DNA from 4 places in the Allorhizobium sp. nf9_anc genome. Region 3 is predicted to be linked to each of the others. Evidence: riboswitches for the same ligand, from Rfam matches in the RefSeq annotation. Region 3 holds a riboswitch; each other region holds the start of a gene.
The links. A riboswitch is a leader RNA that binds a small molecule or an ion and turns the genes downstream of it on or off. The one in region 3 is predicted to bind cobalamin.
Positions count from the first base shown of each region.

Region 1: it holds a riboswitch for cobalamin, as region 3 does, so the genes downstream of both, AC02Y0_RS13740 (aromatic ring-hydroxylating oxygenase subunit alpha) here and AC02Y0_RS18325 (ABC transporter ATP-binding protein) in region 3, are expected to answer to the same signal.
Region 2: it holds a riboswitch for cobalamin, as region 3 does, so the genes downstream of both, bluB (5,6-dimethylbenzimidazole synthase) here and AC02Y0_RS18325 (ABC transporter ATP-binding protein) in region 3, are expected to answer to the same signal.
Region 4: it holds a riboswitch for cobalamin, as region 3 does, so the genes downstream of both, cobU (bifunctional adenosylcobinamide kinase/adenosylcobinamide-phosphate guanylyltransferase) here and AC02Y0_RS18325 (ABC transporter ATP-binding protein) in region 3, are expected to answer to the same signal.

Region 1 is NZ_CM150481.1:2,799,990-2,804,350, forward strand. Features, by position in the region: gene AC02Y0_RS13730 (BA14K family protein) at 1-32, opposite strand, end outside; gene AC02Y0_RS13735 (FAD-binding oxidoreductase) at 261-1,343, opposite strand; gene AC02Y0_RS13740 (aromatic ring-hydroxylating oxygenase subunit alpha) at 1,346-2,590, opposite strand; cobalamin riboswitch at 2,692-2,894, opposite strand; gene AC02Y0_RS13745 (DUF6656 family protein) at 3,198-3,803, shown strand; gene AC02Y0_RS13750 (GGDEF domain-containing protein) at 3,820-4,361, opposite strand, start outside.
Region 2 is NZ_CM150481.1:1,453,261-1,457,621, reverse strand. Features, by position in the region: gene AC02Y0_RS06890 (acyl-homoserine-lactone synthase) at 1-455, shown strand, start outside; gene AC02Y0_RS06885 (DUF2865 domain-containing protein) at 590-1,645, shown strand; gene bluB (5,6-dimethylbenzimidazole synthase) at 1,602-2,339, opposite strand; cobalamin riboswitch at 2,381-2,570, opposite strand; gene AC02Y0_RS06875 (TolB family protein) at 2,609-3,445, opposite strand; gene AC02Y0_RS06870 (hypothetical protein) at 3,465-3,800, opposite strand; gene AC02Y0_RS06865 (NAD+ synthase) at 3,803-4,361, opposite strand, start outside.
Region 3 is NZ_CM150481.1:3,739,915-3,744,275, forward strand. Features, by position in the region: gene AC02Y0_RS18315 (FecCD family ABC transporter permease) at 1-34, opposite strand, end outside; gene AC02Y0_RS18320 (ABC transporter substrate-binding protein) at 104-1,060, opposite strand; gene AC02Y0_RS18325 (ABC transporter ATP-binding protein) at 1,082-1,876, opposite strand; cobalamin riboswitch at 2,079-2,311, opposite strand; gene AC02Y0_RS18330 (NAD(P)/FAD-dependent oxidoreductase) at 2,417-3,775, opposite strand; gene AC02Y0_RS18335 (DUF4142 domain-containing protein) at 3,998-4,361, opposite strand, start outside.
Region 4 is NZ_CM150481.1:1,884,678-1,889,038, reverse strand. Features, by position in the region: gene AC02Y0_RS09010 (ATP12 family chaperone protein) at 1-370, shown strand, start outside; gene AC02Y0_RS09005 (hypothetical protein) at 434-1,252, shown strand; cobalamin riboswitch at 1,320-1,693, shown strand; gene cobU (bifunctional adenosylcobinamide kinase/adenosylcobinamide-phosphate guanylyltransferase) at 1,879-2,409, shown strand; gene cobW (cobalamin biosynthesis protein CobW) at 2,413-3,489, shown strand; gene cobN (cobaltochelatase subunit CobN) at 3,493-4,361, shown strand, end outside.

The DNA of each region.
Region 1 (4,361 bases), 940 kb from region 3:
CATGCGGCAGCGAGAGCAGAAACAAGCTTCATGCGTGATCCCCCTTGACCCGGAGCCACCCATCGCCCGCGCCGACCCTCATGGCCGACGCCTGGCCGGACCGCGACAGCGGTCGGGCAGCCTCCACCAGAAGATGCTAAACGGCCAGAGAAGCGGCTGCAAGTGGCAGGTGCGCCGTCGCGCCATCATGCAAAAGGAAGAGGGCGAAACCGCTGCGGTTCCGCCCTCTTTTCACACGCAATTGATCTGAGATCGTCGGCTCAGACTTCGATCTCGATATCGCCCTTGGGCCGCGAACAGCAGGCGAGGATGTAGCCCTCGTCGATCTCGTCGTCGAGGATGCCGCCATTGTGGTCCATCTCGACCTCGCCTGACAGTTTCATGACCTTGCAGGTGCCGCAGAGACCGGATTCACATGCCGCCCCGATGCGGACGCCCGCCGCACGGGCCGCCTGCAGAACCGTGTGGCCCGGCGCGCAAAGACCGTCCTTGCCGGACATGGCAAAGGTGACCTTGGTCGGCTGTTCGCCATCGGCATAGATGACCACTTCCGGCAGTTCCGGCTTGACCGGCTGGAAGGCCTCCTCGTGATACTGCTTCATATCGAAGCCGGCACCTTCGAGCGCTTCGCGCACGGTCGCCATGAAGGGCGCCGGGCCACAGCAGAAGACGGTACGCTCGAGGAAGTCGGGTGCCAGAAGCGCAATCTTCGCCTTGTCGATGCGGCCCTTCAGGCCCGACCAGAGCTGGCCGCGCGAGACCTGCTCGACGATGAAGCCAAGCGTCAGATGCGGCATCTCGCGGGCCTTGGCCTCAAGCTCCCAGCGGAAGATGATATCGTCAGGCGAGCGGGCACAGTTCAAAAAGGTTATGTCGCTGTCGGGGGCCCGGTCGCTCATGTCGCGGGTCATCGACACCATCGGCGTGATGCCGGAGCCGGCCGAGATGAAGAGATACTTCTTGCCGGGATACTTGGCATAGGAGAAGTCGCCGAGCGGACCGAAGGCCTTCAGCGCCATGCCGGGCTTCAGGTTGTCGAACATCCAGCGCGTGCCGATACTGTCCTTCTGCGCCTTGACCGTTACCGCGACCGTGTAGGGCCGCGAGGGGCTGGAGGAGAGCGTGTAGGTGCGCATCACCGGCTCAGGCCCGACCGGGACCTCCAGCGTCACGAACTGGCCTGGCATGTAGCGGAACCACAGGTTCGGCTTGTTCGGCTTGAAGGTGAAAGTCATCACGTCGGCGGCTTCCGGCGTGACGGCGACGCATTCGAGGAGATGCTCCCGGTCGGACCAGGGGCGCATTTCGTCGACATGGCGATACTGGGTGACGGCGATGTTCATGGTCAAGCCACCGCAGACAGGCGGGCCTTGTCGCCCTGAAGGCGGCCCGTCATGAAGTTGGAATACCATTCGACAAACTGCATGACGCCACCTTCGTGATCGACGGAATAGGGACCGGGCTCATAGGCCGGCGAGCGGATGCCGAAGGCGTTTTCCTCGACGATTGAGCGATCCTGATCGTTGGTCATGTTCCAGACATGGGTCAGCTCTTCGAGGTCGTAATCGACGCCTTCGACCGCATCCTTGTTCACCAGCCAGGTGGTGGTGACGGCCGTCTCTTCGGCCGAGAGCGGCAGAACGCGGAAGGAGATCGCGTGATCGCCGAGAATGTGGTTCCAGGTCGTCGGGTAGTGGAAGAGCAGCATGGTGCCGATATGGCTGATCGGCACATCGGCGGAGAGCGGCTTCTTCACCGCGCGCTTGCCGGACATGGTGTAGCTCTCGGCATCCTGGATCAGCGGCATGCGGGCGGTACGGAACTGGCCAGTCGGGTCCATGTTGAAGGTGGACGGCAGGCCTGCGGCCTCGCAGCGCGCCCAGTGCTCGGAGATGAACGGGTCATCGCCGGCACCCTGAACGCCGGTTGCGGTCGGGGCTTCCGGATAGGTGCGGCAGAGTTCGGGATGGTTGCTGGCGCAGTGGTAGCACTCGCGGTTGTTTTCCCAGACGAGCTTCCAGTTGCCCTTCTCGATGATCGTGTTCTTGTGGGCTACTTTGGCTTCCCAGAGGCGATGCGGCGCAAGATACGGCTCGATGGAAGCGCGCATCGGGGCGAAGTCGGGGGCCTCATTGGCGAGGCAGACGAAGATGTAGCCGCCAACGCTTTCGCAATGGACGGTCTTCAGGCCGAACTCGGCCTTGTCGAAGTTCTCGCCCATCTGGCGGGCAAAGACGAGCGAACCGTCAAGGTCGTAGGTCCAGTTATGATAGGGGCAGACGAGCTTGGCAGCGGCACCCTTGTCCTTGGTGCAGACGCGGTGGCCGCGATGGCGACAGGTGTTGTGGAAGGCGCGGATGGCCTGATCCTTGCCGCGCACGATGACGACAGGGTAATCGCCGATCTGGGCTGTGAAGTAGTTGCCGGCGCGCGGGATCTCGCAGTCATGGCCGATGAACAGCCAGTCGCGATACCAGATCATCTCCATGTCGAGTTTGAAGTAATCCTGATCGATATAGAATGGCTGCTCGAGCGAGAAGCCTTCGCGGCGGTTCTTCAGCTGGCGCAGCACGTTGGCCTGCAGGTCCATGTCGTCCTCGTTTTCAAAACTCGGGGGAGAAAAGAGCACAGCCTGCCATCGCCCTGGGAAGGCGGTTTGCATGGCTATCTCCGGTCGCCCTCCGCAACCTCAAATGTCCATCTGCCGAGGCTGGTTTCCGGGCTCAGGAGTGGTCCATTTGCGGACCGCGTCGGCGCCTTCCCAGGGTCACCCCCAGTGGCCTTTTGCCAAAACGCATTCTCCACCACCGTTGCGGGGGCAGCGCCGGATTTCGACCGGCTTCCCGATTTCCCGCCCTCCCTAGAGTGACAGCACCTCGAGCTCACAATTATCTAATCACAGGGCGCAGGCCGACGCTGCATTGCGGAACGACACGCCCGAAATCGTTTGCGACATGGCGACAGAATGCCCGTGAAAACAGAGGGAGACGAATTCTCCTGCAATTTCCGTGGCGTAGAGTAGAAGCAAAGAAATTCCCGAAGACGGGATGGCGCAAACGCGCGATCAGGGGGCGGCTTTCAAGATTTGCAGTGCGGCAAGCCTCGCGAAACCTCGCTCATGTAGAATACCATCAAATCATGATTAACCATGCTGCGCTAAGCTCAAGCAATCAGTCCGGGTACGTCAGAGCGTCAAGATGCAGAAACTGAGATACTACGCGGCTCCCAAAGCGGAAACGAAAACGCCGCCATCCTCAAAGGCAGTCCATACCGAGTTCCTCAGAACCGGTCGGATCTCGCGTAGCCGCGAGGACTGGCTGCCGGACGAGCGACGCTATCTTTCCTACGAGGAGGTGGCGGCACGGACGGGTCGGCGGCTTGAGCGGGCGGCAGAGACAACTCACGAGCGGATTAACGGCTTCCATCGCTCGATCAAGTTTCCCAAGGTCATCTTCCACCGTACGCTGAACAACAGCCCGCATCTCGGCTACTGTCATGTGACGGCGGCGCGCACGAATTTCGCGCAATATGCCGATGTAAAATGGGCCTTCTACATCGCCAATTTCTTTGCCGAGCTTGGCGGTCAAGAGGTGTTCTTCGAGCAGATCAAGCAGAATTACGGACGGATGTATTTCGCCGTGGCGATCAAGCCTGAGGCGGAGGCCAAGTCGATGGCTATCGACCGTTCGTTCCGCAACAATGGCCTGCTGTTCCAGACGGTGGATCCGAAAGAGGCGCTGCGGAACGTGCTGATGCTCGGCGCACGAGACGCCGAGCTCAGGAAGATCATCGCAAAGCTTTGAGCGTGGAGTTCGACGCTCAGGCGCCGAAACCGCCGACCGGCTTCTTCTTGTAGAGCAGCCAATCCTTTGACACATAGTCGCTTGCGCCGTAGATCGTCACGGTGTCGCCGCCGGCTGCCTTCGAGGTGGCGAGCGCCTTTTCAGCGAAGTTGGTGAAGTCGAATGCGTTCGGGGCCTGCTCGGAGAAGCAGATGCCGAAGGACATGCCGAGCTGGCCCATGCGGGCACCGGTCGACGAGCCGACGAAATTGGTGGCCTTGAGCTTGGCGCGAACGAGATCGACGACGCGGCTGATCTCTTCCTGATCCGACGTGTAGAGCAGCAGGCCGAAGCGGCCGGCATCGAAGCGGCAGGCGAGATCGCCACCGCCGGACACGGCTTCCAGCACCTTGGCGACCTGCATCAGGAAGCGCTCGGCAACAGCCGGGCCCATCTGCTCCTGGATGCGGGCGTAATCGTCGATCTCGCCGATCGCGACGCCGCAGAGCACCGGCATTTCCGGGTTTGCATAGATCTTGGCGACGGCCTTGTTGAAGGCGCGGCGGCTGGCAAGGCGGG
Region 2 (4,361 bases), 2.3 Mb from region 3:
GTCTGCGCGGTTCGCTTCGACTGCTGCCGACGCTTGGGCCGAACATGCTCGACGACACATTCCCGATCCTGCTCGGGGACGGTCCGCAAATCCGCAGCGCCGCCATCTGGGAATCGAGCCGCTTCTGCATCGATCCCGAGATCTCGCAGGACCGTGCCGGAAACCAGGTGACGATCGCCGCAGCCGAGCTGATGTGCGGCGTCGGAGAACTGGGCCTGGCATCCGGCCTCAGCCACATCGTCACCGTAACGGATGTGTTTCTGGAGCGCATGTTCAAGCGCATGGGCTGCCCCGGATTGCGGATCGGCGAGCCCCAGCGCATCGGCGTGGTTCAGGCGGTAGCGGTATCCTGGGAGGTCTCCCGGGACATGCTCGACAGGATGAAAGCGGTGGCGGCAATCGAGGGAAGCGTGCTCGAACGACCGATGACCCTCACGGCAGCTCAGGCCGCATGACATAGAACAAGGCGGGTGCGGCAGGTGCCGTACCCTACTCACGTCATCTGTCATTTGAATTTGACCACCACTCGGATATCCTGCACCGCATCAGGGTCGTAGTCTGCCTTGCAAACGACAACTGGAATCCGGATGTGCCGAGCAGGATAGTCAGTTCCATCGCGATGTTTGTCCTCATGGGCGGCATCTTGCCATCCGGGGCCGAGGCCTCGGCGCTTTGCGAGCGACTGCGCGACCGCCTGGTCCTGGTGGAGCAGGGCGGACGATCGCCTGAGATCAACAGCTATGCCAGCGCCATTGCGCAGCAGAATCTCGAACTGCGCAAGGCGCGCCAGGACCAGCGTCGGCTGCGCTGCCTCACCTCTTCCATCGTCCAGATCCGGCCTGATGGCGGCAATGACTGCAGCGACCTGGCAACGGCAATCTCCCGCATGGAGGCAAATCGCGACATCCTTGCAACGCGGCTGGCCGACCTTCGCGAAAGCCGCGTGGCGGATGCCCGCGCAGCTCTTGTAACGGCCCTCGAGGCAAATGGATGCGGCCCGGATGAGCCGCCACTGCCGCAGGAAGCCGAGCGCATCCCCTATCTCGACACGCTGCCGGAACCCTACCGTCCGGACCGCGAGGCGGAAGCAGCCTATGCGACGCCACCGCCGCCGATCGGCATCCTTCCGACCGGCAATGTCCGCACGCTCTGCGTCCGCACCTGCGACGGCGGCTTTTTCCCGATTTCATCACAGACGTCAGCGATGAATTTTGGCCGCGACGCTGCCCAGTGTCAGCAGATGTGCCCGGGGACGGAAACGGAGCTCTTCTTTCACGCGCCGGAACGCAGCGAAACGGTCGACATGGTCTCGGCCATCACTGGCCGTCCCTACAGGGACCTGCCGAACGCCTTCGTCTACCGCAATCGCCGGACGAATGCGGAGCCGTCCTGCGCCTGCAATCTTCAGCAATACTACCAACGCATGACGCCCCGTCCCGCCTTGCCCGACTACCAGTCTTCCGTGCTGGAGATTGCACCGAAGTCGAAAACGACACCGGCGGCTCCCCGCCCTGCCGTGGAACGCAGTCTGGATGAGGCAAACCTCAATGTTCGCCGCGTCGGCCCGGTCTTCATCCCTCCCGACAAGGGAACGATCGATCTCAGGAACCCGGCAGCGCCGGGTCCACAGCCCCTGCAGGAGTGACCGGCCCGGCGGCATGCACGCCCCAATGCTCCTCGAAGATCAGCTCCTCGAGCGCCAGACGCTTGCGCCAGCCCTTCACTTCGAGTTCGGGCGACGCATAGAGGTGATCGACAAGGCCGAGGCACAGGTAACCGATGATCTGGACGCGATCCGGGATCCCGAGGATCGCCTTCACTTCGGCCTCGTGGAAGATGCTGACCCAGCCGAGCCCGACCCCTTCCGCTCGCGCGGCAAGCCACAGGTTCTGGATCGCGCAGACCGTCGAGAAGGCATCCATCCTGGGATCATGGGTCCGCCCGAGAACAACGGGACCGGCACGATCGGGATCACACGTGACGCAGATATTCAGCGGCGCCTTGCGGATGCCCTCCAGCTTCAGCGCCCGATAGGCATCGCGGCGCGCCTCGGGAAACATCGCCTCTGCCTCTTCATTAGCCCGCGCAAACGCGTCCCAGACCGCCGCACGCGTCTCAGCGCTGCGGACCAGGATAAAGCTCCAAGGCTGCATGAAACCAACCGACGGTGCGGCATGGGCTGCTTCAAGCAGCCTGCGCACGAGATCGTCGGGCAAAGGATCGGGAAGAAACTGGTCGCGAACATCGCGTCGCGTATGAATGGCCCGGTAGACGGCATCCTTGTCCTCGTCGACAAAGGGCGCTGTCCGGACGAGGTACTCGTTCGGATCGTCGTGCATCGTAATCCCCACAATGCGCAACCACCCGCCGTCCACGCGGGTTCGGTCTATCTTGTCAGGCCGGTCTTCTGACTGGGCATCATCCGCAACACGCACCTTCCCGGATTGCTCCAGTGGTCGGGTTCCCCCTTGCGCATCACGTCCGCCTCACAGCGTTGGGCACGTGCCGAAATTTCACCAGCTTCCCGATTCTCCTGCCGATAGGCAGGCACCTGACAGATGGTTTCTAGCGTGAAGAGCCCGGCTGGGACAGATCAAAAACGACGGCGTCAGTCACTTGTTGGGAAGTAGCGCACGAATGCGAAGGCGGATCCATCCGGCGACCAATTCGGCACGTTGATCGAGCCCTGCCCACCGAAGAACTCGAACAGCGTCTCCACATTGCCGCCATCGGCATCCATCAAACGAAGCCGGACCTGCTTGTCACGGGGATGACCTGAGACCTCGGCATCATAGGAGAGGAACAGCACCTTGCTGCCATCCGGCGACGGATGCGGGAACCAGTCCCCGTAGCCGTCGGAGGTCAGCTGCTCCAGGCCGGTGCCATCGGTGCGCATCCGCCAGATCTGCATGGTGCCGGTGCGGCTGGAATTGAAGTAGATCCACTGCCCGTCAGGCGAATAATCGGGACCGTCATTGTGCCCCTCGCCGTTGGTCAGGCGCTGTTCGGCACCGCCCTTCGTCGAAATCGTGTAGATGTCGAAGGCACCGTTTCTCTCGCCGCAATAGGCAAGCACCTTCCCGTCCGGCGACCAGCCATGCCAATAGGACGGCATGTTCGTCGTCACCTGCCTTGGCTCGTCATCCCCGTCACCCAGCATGTAGATGCAGGACTTGCCGTAGAGCGTATGGTCGGAAAAGACGATCGAGGCACCGTCAGGCGAAATGCCGTGGTCGTTGTTCAGCCGGACGGCGAAGCTGGTGTCGATCAGTTCCGGCTCCGGATCATCCTCATCGAGCGGCAATGCATAGAGCAGGCCGTCGCCATTGATGACGAGAAACTCGCCGTCACGCGACCAGTTGGGCGCCTCGACGAGGTCCTCCGTCTGCCAGACGACCTCGCATTCACGGGTCGTCATATCGTAGATCTCGACCGAACTGCGCATAGTGGTCTCCTTGGAATAATCAGTCTGCACGTGAGCGATTTTCCATCGCCTGGCGCAGTTTGGCGAAGATCGCCCGGCCAGTCCGCTCAAGATGAGCACTGCGCCATTCGGTGTAGAAACCCCAGATCAGGCTGACGTTCAGCGTGAGGAACCCGATGCCCAGCATCTTGAAGCTTCCATCCCACAGGCCGTAGCAGCCAATCGCAATCGAGGGCAGGAAGTAGGCGGCGCCTGAGAGCGTCCGGTACAGCCCGCTATCCTGATTGTCATGCGCTCCGACAGCAAAGATATAGCTGCGCTCCTCCGCCGTGAAATCAGGCAAAGCAGCCCGGGCATCGTGGTCCTCTATCGACACGCTCAGCGATCCCGGAAACGGTTCGTGATCGGATAGCGGCGATCGCGTCCGAAGTTCTTCTTGGTGATCTTCACGCCCGGCGCCGATTGGCGGCGCTTGTATTCGGCAAGATAAAGCAGGTGCTCCACCCGGTGCACCGTCGCAATGTCATGGCCACGCGCAACGATCTCGTCCACGCCCATTTCCTTTTCGACGAGGCATTCGAGGATATCGTCGAGAACCGGATAAGGCGGCAGCGAATCCTGGTCGGTCTGGTTCGGCCGAAGCTCGGCAGACGGCGCCTTGGACAGAATGTTTGCGGGAATGACTTCGCCGGATGGTCCAAGCGCGCCTGGGGGGACATTCTCGTTGCGCCAGGCCGACAGCGCATAGACCTGCATCTTGTAGAGGTCCTTGATCGGGTTGAAGCCGCCATTCATGTCGCCATAGAGCGTGGCGTAGCCCACCGACATCTCCGATTTGTTGCCAGTGGTGACGACCATCGAACCGAACTTGTTGGAGACCGCCATCAGGATTGTCCCTCGTGTACGGCTCTGCAGATTTTCTTCCGTGATGCCGCTC
Region 3 (4,361 bases):
GCAGCACGAGCGCCAGACCTGTCCAGAGAAACATGCGACCGTGCATCATGCTGCCTTTGGTAGTGCTTGCGGGCGGGGCCGAAGATCAGCCCCGCCTCAGCGATCACATGTTGCGCGGGTGGAAGGCGTCCGCCAGGCGGTCGATGGCCTGGACGTTGCGCGGACCAGGCGTTGCCTCGACATATTCCAGCACGACGAAGCGGTCCTGCTTGACGGCGTCGAGGTTCTTGAAGGCCGGGGTCTCCTTCATGAAGGCGATCTTCTGCTCGGCGGTCACATCGCCGTAGTTGACTATGACGATCACTTCCGGATTGCGCTCGATGACGGGCTCCCAGGAAACCTCGGTCCAGCTCTTTTCCACGTCATCCATGACGTTGACGCCGCCTGCGGCCTCGATCATCGCAGTCGGAATGCCGAAGCGGCCCGAGGTGAAGGGCTTCTCGGTACCGGAATCATAGACGAAGACGCGCACGGGCTTCTCGATGCCGCCGATCCGCGTGGTGATCTCGTCGAGCTGCTTGCGATAGCCGGCGACCAGTTCTTCAGCGCGCTGCTCGACACCGAAGATCTTGCCGAGATTGAGCAAGTCCGCGAACATGTCGTCCATCGTTGGCTTGTTCTTGGCCATGATGTGAATGCAGGATTCGGTCAGTTCATAGACCTTGATGCCCAGCGGTTCGAGCGTCTCGGGCGTCACTTCGCCACCGACCTTCATGCCGTAGTTCCAGCCGGCAAAGTAGAAATCGGCATCGGCGTTCAGCAAGACTTCCTTTGTCGGATATTTCGGCGAAAGTTCCGGCAGTTCCTTTACGCCTTCGCGCAGCCCCTCATCCAGCGTCTTCCAGCCGGAGATGCCTGTGTAGCCGACCATGCGATCCTGCAGTTTCAGGGCGAGCATCATCTCGGTGAGGTTGACGTCGTTGGAGATGGCTCGGGCGGGCGCGGCATCGAAGGTGACGTCGCGACCGCAACTCTTGACCGTGACCGGATAGGCGAAGGCGGAAGAAGCCGTGAAGACCGATGCGAGCAGAGCGGCGGACAGGAGAAAACGGTTAGCCATGGTATCGGGGTCCTTTCGAAATCAGTTCAGTGCGAGTGAGAAAGAAAAACGGTGCGCGCGAAGACCTTCCGCCTGCTGGCGCGCGGCGAGCACGCCGAAGGTCCCCGACAAGGCCTGTTCGGTCAGAACCGCCTCCGGCGCCCCGAAGGCACTCATTCGGCCGCCATGCATCAGAGCGACATGGCTTGCGAATTCGGCCGCAAGATTGATGTCGTGCAACGTCGTGATGATCGTCAGATTGAGCGCGCCCAACAGATCAAGGATTTCGAGCTGGTGGCGGATGTCCAGATGGTTGGTCGGCTCATCGAGGATCAGGATCTCCGGCTTCTGGGCGAGCGCACGCGCCACAAGCACCCGCTGCTTTTCGCCGCCCGAGAGGGTCGAGAACTGGCGGTTCGCCAGACGAAGAAGATCGAGATGGTCGAGGGCGTGTTCGGCTTCGGCTCTGTCCTGATCATTCCAGCCGGAAAGCCCCTCGCGCCAGGGAACGCGGCCCATCATCACCACGTCGCGGACCGTGAAGGGGAAATCGCCAGGCATTTCCTGCAGGACGACAGCGACGCGCCGTGCAACCTGGCGGGCACTCATGGACCAGATGTCCTGGCCATCCACCTCGACGCGGCCTTCCAGGGGAGAGACGCCGCGATACAGGCAGCGGAGCAAGGTCGTCTTGCCGGCGCCATTCGGGCCGACGATCGCCAGCCGGTCGCCGGCGTCGAGCGCAAACGACACGTCACGAACGAGGAAATGGGATGATTTCGGACCCCAGCCGAGATCCGTGACGCGGATGGGGCACCCTTTGCTGCTGCAACTCATCAGCGCACCTCCGCATGGGAGCTACGGCCAGCGGTTACGCCATGGGCGAGCTTGGATCCAAGCCTGAGCGGCTCAAGATCGAGACGGAAATGCATGCCAGTCCTCCGCAGGATTTCTCCGGAGGCAAAATGGCATGTGTTCGGCGCGCCCGAGGGCGCTGTGCAAAAGCCAGTTCGTATCCATCGGAACACCCCGTCCGCTTCGGTTTCATCGCTTGACGGCAGGTCTCCTGGCTTGCGGATATACGCTTTCCATTTGCCTTCCCACGGTGACCCGCAGTGGCCCGGCGTGTGAACGCCGCGAGAATGGACAGCAATCCGCTTACAGTTGCGGGGGCAGCCACGGTCTTGGTCCCTTTTGGGTCTTCCGCACCGTGTTCCCTATTAATCCCCTTCGGAGTCATCCGTTGAGGGAACCGTCACCTGCTTGCATAAGATCTGCAGACCCCGCCGGTCAAGCCACTATTCTTTCCAGTTATGTAATACCATTACATCTATCGACCAACGTTGACCTTGTCCACCCTGAAACTGCGCCTGCACATCAGGTGGTTGTTCTATTTTCGGCAGCGGCCTCCGGCAGGACAGCAGAGACGGCCTTCTCGTCGATGACGCGCGCGCCTCTCTGGCGGGTGGAATAGCGCCAGATCCACTGAATGCTGACCAGCAGCCTCTTCTCGAAATTGACCAGCAGATAGACGTGAACAAGGGCCCAGAGCAGCCAGGCGAGGCGTCCCTTGAGCTGCCAGGATCCAAAATCGAAGATGGCGGCATTGCGCCCGATGACTGCGGTGTTGCCGCGATTGTGGAAGTGGAACGTGGGAATGGGCTTTCCGGACAGGAGGCTGGCTTTCAGCGCACGGCCGAGAAATTTCCCCTGCTGCTTGGCTACCTGGGCCAAGGCCGGCATCGGCTTGCCGTCTTCGCCGACCGCAAGCGCCGTATCGCCGAGGGCATAGATGCCGGGCTTGTCGACAACCGAAAGATCGGGCGCCACCGGCAGGCGACCGCCGGGGCCTGCCTCGATGCCCAGCCATTCGGCGGCCGGGGAGGCTTTCACGCCCGCACCCCAGACGATGCAACTCGCGGGCAGGAACGCGCCGCCAACCTGAACGCCCTCCGCGGTGATATCTTCGACAGGCGTATTGAGGCGGATATCGACACCGATCCCAGCGAGGTAATCGGAGGCGTATTGCGAGAGAGGCTCCGGGAAGGTGGATAGAATTCTCGGCCCGGCCTCGACCAGCAGGACCGCCAATTGATCGGCGTGAAGCTTGCGGAAATCCTGGGCGATCATGAAGCGGCCGAGTTCAGAGATCGCGCCCGCCATTTCGACACCTGTCGGTCCGCCGCCGATGACCACGCTGGTCAAAAGCCTGCGTTTCTCGGCCTCATCGGTGCTCCGCTCCGCCTTTTCGAAGGCGAGGAGCAGCCTGTGACGGATGTCGCGGGCTTCGTGGATGGATTTGAGACCCGGTGCATGCTGCTGCCAGTCATCATGTCCGAAGTAATTGTAGGTGGAGCCGGTGGCGAGCACTAGGCGATCGAAGGGGATCGAGCCGCCGTCCTTAAGCATGATCGCCCGAGCGTGCGCATCGACCGACACGACCTCGGCCATGACAACATGGATGTTGTCGTAGCGACCCAGTGTGCGCCGAATCGGTTCGGAGATGTCTGCAGGCGACAAGGCCGCCGTTGCGACCTGATAGAGAAGCGGCTGGAAGAGATTGTGATTGCGGCGATCGATGACCGTCACGTCGATTGCCCTATTGCCCAGAGCCTGGGCGCAGGCGAGGCCGCCGAAGCCGGCCCCGACGATCACTACATGTGGTCTCTTCGTGGGTTCCGTTCCGCTTTCCATCATCACCTCTTGGTCCTGCCCCACGACAAACAGGAGGGACACGCAAATGTTCCTCTTCGAATGACGCGATGCAATAGCCCGAAAATCATTGTTCCGACGATGGAACAAATTCTGCGGCTACCCGTTTTTCGGTTGAATTGCTTTTGTTCCCTCCCCCCAACCTCCCCCGGCCGCCCCTGAGGGCGCCTACCTGAACCCCGCCAATGGCGGGGTTCTTTTTGCTGGGTTCGGGCATCACCTGATCCCCTGAGACGCGGCGCTTTCTTACTGGCTGGTCAAAGACTGAGCACGGACCATGTGGTTGCGGACGGCGGGATAATGGGCCGTGGCATAGGTCTTCAAGCCACCGGGAGGCCCATCGGCGGCATAGGAGCCAAGCAGTTGGATCGCCTGATCATGGGCCTTCATCTGTGCGGAGAGATAGGCACTGTCGAACTGGCTCTCTTCCGCCTGCTCCAGCGCTAGCAATGTCTGCCTCTGCTCCATGGAAAGGTCTTCGGACAGGCTGACATTGTCGGACGTGGCCGAATCTTGAAGCTCCCTCTGGGCGCGACGATGGTCGTCGATCATCGTTCGGGCAAACGCCCTTACCTCGGGTGAGAGACCCCGACGGAGCGCCACCTCGGAC
Region 4 (4,361 bases), 1.9 Mb from region 3:
GGATGCCGTGCTGTCCTGGGTCGCGACTGCCCACGGCGCCCGTTTCTTTCTTGTCGAAGGCGTGATGCATCAGGAGCAGCCGGCCGAGGCTGTGGCCGCTTACGCGCGCGCTCTTGAGCGCTACCGCGAGCCCTTCCAGATCTCCTGCCTCAACGTCGTAACGACGCTGACGGGCTCGGCTGTTCTGACCCTGGCCTTTGCCGAGGGTGCTTTCGATCTCGACGAAGTCTGGTCGCTGGCACATCTCGACGAGGACTGGACAATCGAGCATTGGGGCTCGGACGCCGAGGCCGAAGCGCGTCGTGAGGCGCGGTATGGCGAATTCGCGTCGGCAGCCTCACTCTTCGCGGCCCTTCAGCCCGCAAGTTAACCGTCCACTAACCATAAATGGCGAATTCTCGGGCAGGTCCAGAATCACCTGTCCGGGGTCGTCATGTTTGCTCGCAGTCTCCGCATCGCCGCAGCCGTCGGGCTCCTCATGGTGTTGGCATCCTGTACGCTGCTGCATGGCCGAAGCATCGACCGGCCGCTGGTCTACTACGTCCGCAATGTCACTGTTATGGCTGACGCCCGCATCCCGCTCGACCTGATCGAGAACGTTGATCGTCGCGTATCGTCAGCCATAGCCGCGACCCGGGCACCCGCGGGGGCCGAGCGCGTCGTGCTGCTGGTCAAGATCGACCATCTCGGCTTTGGCGAGGGCGCCCGACGCAGGCTCGCCCAGGCGAAGTTCACGGTGACAGCGACCTCCGTAGAAACGGGTGAGCCGGTGGCGCAAGGCTTCTTCACCGTCAACAGCCCGACAGACGATCCCCGTTGGACGCGTCAGGCGCTTGCCGAGGAGATTGCAGCGCGCATCCGTTTCGCCTTCTCGCTGACGACGCCGCGCATTCGCAAGTCGCAGCCACCACGCACGATATCCACCCGCCTTGTCTCCGACCCGCCGCCGGTCATCGTGCCGAATGCGCCAGCCTCTGTGCCGCGCGCGGCGGCGGTTATGCCCAAGGTCGAGCCGCAAAAGCCTGTGGCGGTGACGCCACCTGCCGCCGCCGCACAACCAGCACCCCAGGAGATGGCGGCGCCTCCGGTTGCCGAGGCTCCGGCTGTGCGTGCAACAGCTCCTGCACAGCCGGCGCGTCGTGCGGCTGACGTCGGGTCCGGCACACCTGTGGAGCAGGGAGCAAGCGGCACGATCCGGCTGCGCGCCGACTGCGATCCGTCCGTCACGCCGGATTGCGCCGCGAACCCATGATCGGCCCTTGGGTCGCGATGACGCAGCTGCAAGGCGCAGCCGTGATTGACTTGAACCTGACCTCGGCCTAATCCTCATGACGGATGGTTTCCGGACGACAGAGATGTTGTCCGGAGAGCAAAAGGGAATGCGAAGGCGTGGACCCCAACCGGGCATGCTGAACGCAGCCGACCCCGCGACTGTATTGCAGCGAGGGTTCTCCATCCGCTCTGACGTTTCAGGTGGTGACGGGTCGCAGTGTGTGACCGGCCTCTCGAGAACGACAGGATGGAAAAGCCACTGGGGTGGCAACACGATCAGCCGGGGCAGGACGCCTCTTTCTCTACGAATCGTCCGCTCTTTCGTGTTGCCTGCAAACCCTGGGAAGGCGAGGAGAACCCGACGGTCCTTTAAAGACCACGACCTGCGAGCCAGGAGACCTGCCATCCACGGGCATGGTGCCCATACTGGGGAGGTTTCCCCGTTGCCAGCACGGAGGTTGTCGTGGCGACGTCTTGCATCCGCGGGTCCTTGAGGCCCCGCCGATGCCGGTCCGTATGTGCGGATCGTGCATCGATCTATTCTTCGCGCGTGTTCGAAACACGCGCTGCAGGTTATCTGCGTGCGGTCTGGGGCCTTGGCACGCCATGACCGCATCCCAATCTCGATCCATCCTCGTTCTCGGCGGCGCCCGCTCGGGCAAGTCGCGTTTTGCCGAAACAACGGCGCGCGACACCGGCCTGGATCGCGTTTATCTGGCCACGGGCCGCGCCTGGGATGACGAGATGCGTGCCCGCATCGAGGCGCATAAGACCGACCGTGCCGATGACGGCTGGACGACGCATGAGGAGCCGCTGGATCTCGTCGGGTCGCTGAAGACGCTCGACAAGCCAGAGCGTGTGATCCTCGTCGACTGCCTGACCCTCTGGGTCACCAATCTGATGATGGAAGAAGGCCGTGACGTCGACGCAGACGGCGCGGCACTCGCCACCAGCCTTAGGGAACTCCAGGCCACCATCATCTTCGTCTCCAATGAAGTCGGCCTCGGCATCGTGCCCGAAAACAAGATGGCCCGCGCCTTCCGCGACCATGCCGGCCGTCTCCACCAAGCCATCGCCGCAGAGGCGGCTGAAGTCTATTTTATCGCGGCAGGTTTGCCGTTGAAAATGAAGGGTTGAACCATGTTGCAGCAAAAGATCCCCGCGACCGTCATCACCGGCTTTTTGGGGGCCGGCAAGACCACCATCATCCGCAACATGCTGATGAATGCCGGCGGCAAGAAGATTGCGCTGATCATCAATGAATTCGGCGATCTCGGCGTCGATGGCGACGTGCTGAGGGGCTGCGGCGCCGACAATTGCACCGAGGATGACATCATCGAACTCACCAATGGCTGCATCTGCTGCACGGTCGCAGACGACTTCGTGCCGACCATGCTCAAGCTGCTCGAGCGTGACGTGAAGCCCGACCACATCGTCATCGAAACCTCGGGTCTGGCGCTGCCGCAGCCTCTGGTCGCCGCCTTCAACTGGCCCGATATCCGCACCCGCGTCACCGTCGATGGCGTCGTGACTGTGGTCGACAGCGCGGCTGTCGCTGCCGGTCGTTTCGCGGACGACCATGACGCAGTCGCCGCCCAGCGTGCCGGAGACGACAATCTCGACCACGAGAGCCCGATCGAGGAACTCTTCGAGGACCAACTGACCTGCGCCGACCTTATCGTCCTCAACAAGACCGATCTGCTTGACGCTGCCGGCATTGCCGCTGTGCGCGCGGAAGTCACCGGCCGCACCAGCCGCAAGCCTTCGATGATCGAGGCAAAGAATGGCGAAGTGCCCTCGCTCGTCCTGCTCGGCATCGGCGCCAGCACCGAAGACGACATCGAAAATCGCAAGTCGCATCACGAGCTGGAGCATGAGGCCCTGCATGCCTCGGGCGAAGACCACGACCATCACCACGATCACGACGAATTCGAGAGCTTCGTCCTGAAGCTCGGCGCCATCAAGGACGCTTCCGATTTCATCGATCGCCTGAAGCCTGTCATCGAAAAGCACGACATCCTGCGCCTGAAGGGCTTCATCGACGTGCCGGGCAAGCCGATGCGCCTCGTCATCCAGGCCGTCGGCACCCGGATCGACACCTATTTCGACCGCCCCTGGACGAGCGCCGAAAAGCGCGAGACGCGCATCGTTGTCATCGGCCTGCATGAATGGGATTTCGGTGCGGTAGTTGAAGACGTCCAGGCAGCGGCCGGCTGATCCATGCATCTCCTGCTTGCCCAGAAGGGATCGATTAGCGACGGCGACGAGGCGATCGATCTTGGCCAGACGCCGGGGGACGTGCTGTTCCTCTCGGCGGCCGACACGGAGCTGGCTGCGATCGCAGCCGCCGTACAGGCGAGGGGCGAGCAGGCGGTTCGCTGGCGGCTTGCCAGCCTGATGACGCTGAAGCATCCGATGTCGGTCGACACCTACATCGAACGCACGGCACGCCATGCGCGGCTGATCGTGGTGAGGGCGCTGGGTGGTGCGAGCTACTTCCACTATGCGCTGGAGGCCCTGCACGCCTCAGCCCGCCGCAGCGGCGCGGCCATCGTCGTGCTGCCCGGTGACGACAAGCCGGACGAGGGGCTTTCGCCCTTCCAGAACAGCTCAGACGAGGACCGCGGCGCGCTGTGGACCTATCTGACCGAAGGCGGGGCGGGGAATGCCTCGGCTTTTGTGTCCTATGCCGAGGCTATTCTCGACGGTGCCGACCGACCGGAACCGGCGCGTCCGCTGCTGAAAGCCGGAATCTGGTGGCCGGGCAGGGGCGTGATCGGGGTTGAGGAATGGGAGGGCCTGGCCTTTCCTTCTCCCCGTCTACGGGGAGAAGGTGCCCGAAGGGCGGATGAGGGGCAAAGCACCGAGCAAGACCAGCCCCTAACCCTGACCCTCTCCTTGGCTGCAGGGAGAGGGAATATCGCCCCCCTCTGCTTCTACCGTGCCCTTGTCCAGAGCGGCGAAACCGCACCCGTCGAGGCCATGGTCGAAGCCTTGAAGGCTGAGGGCCTCGTTCCTCTGCCGGTCTTCGTGTCGAGCCTCAAGGACCAGGTCTCCGTCGATACGCTGCGGGCTATATTCAACCGCTT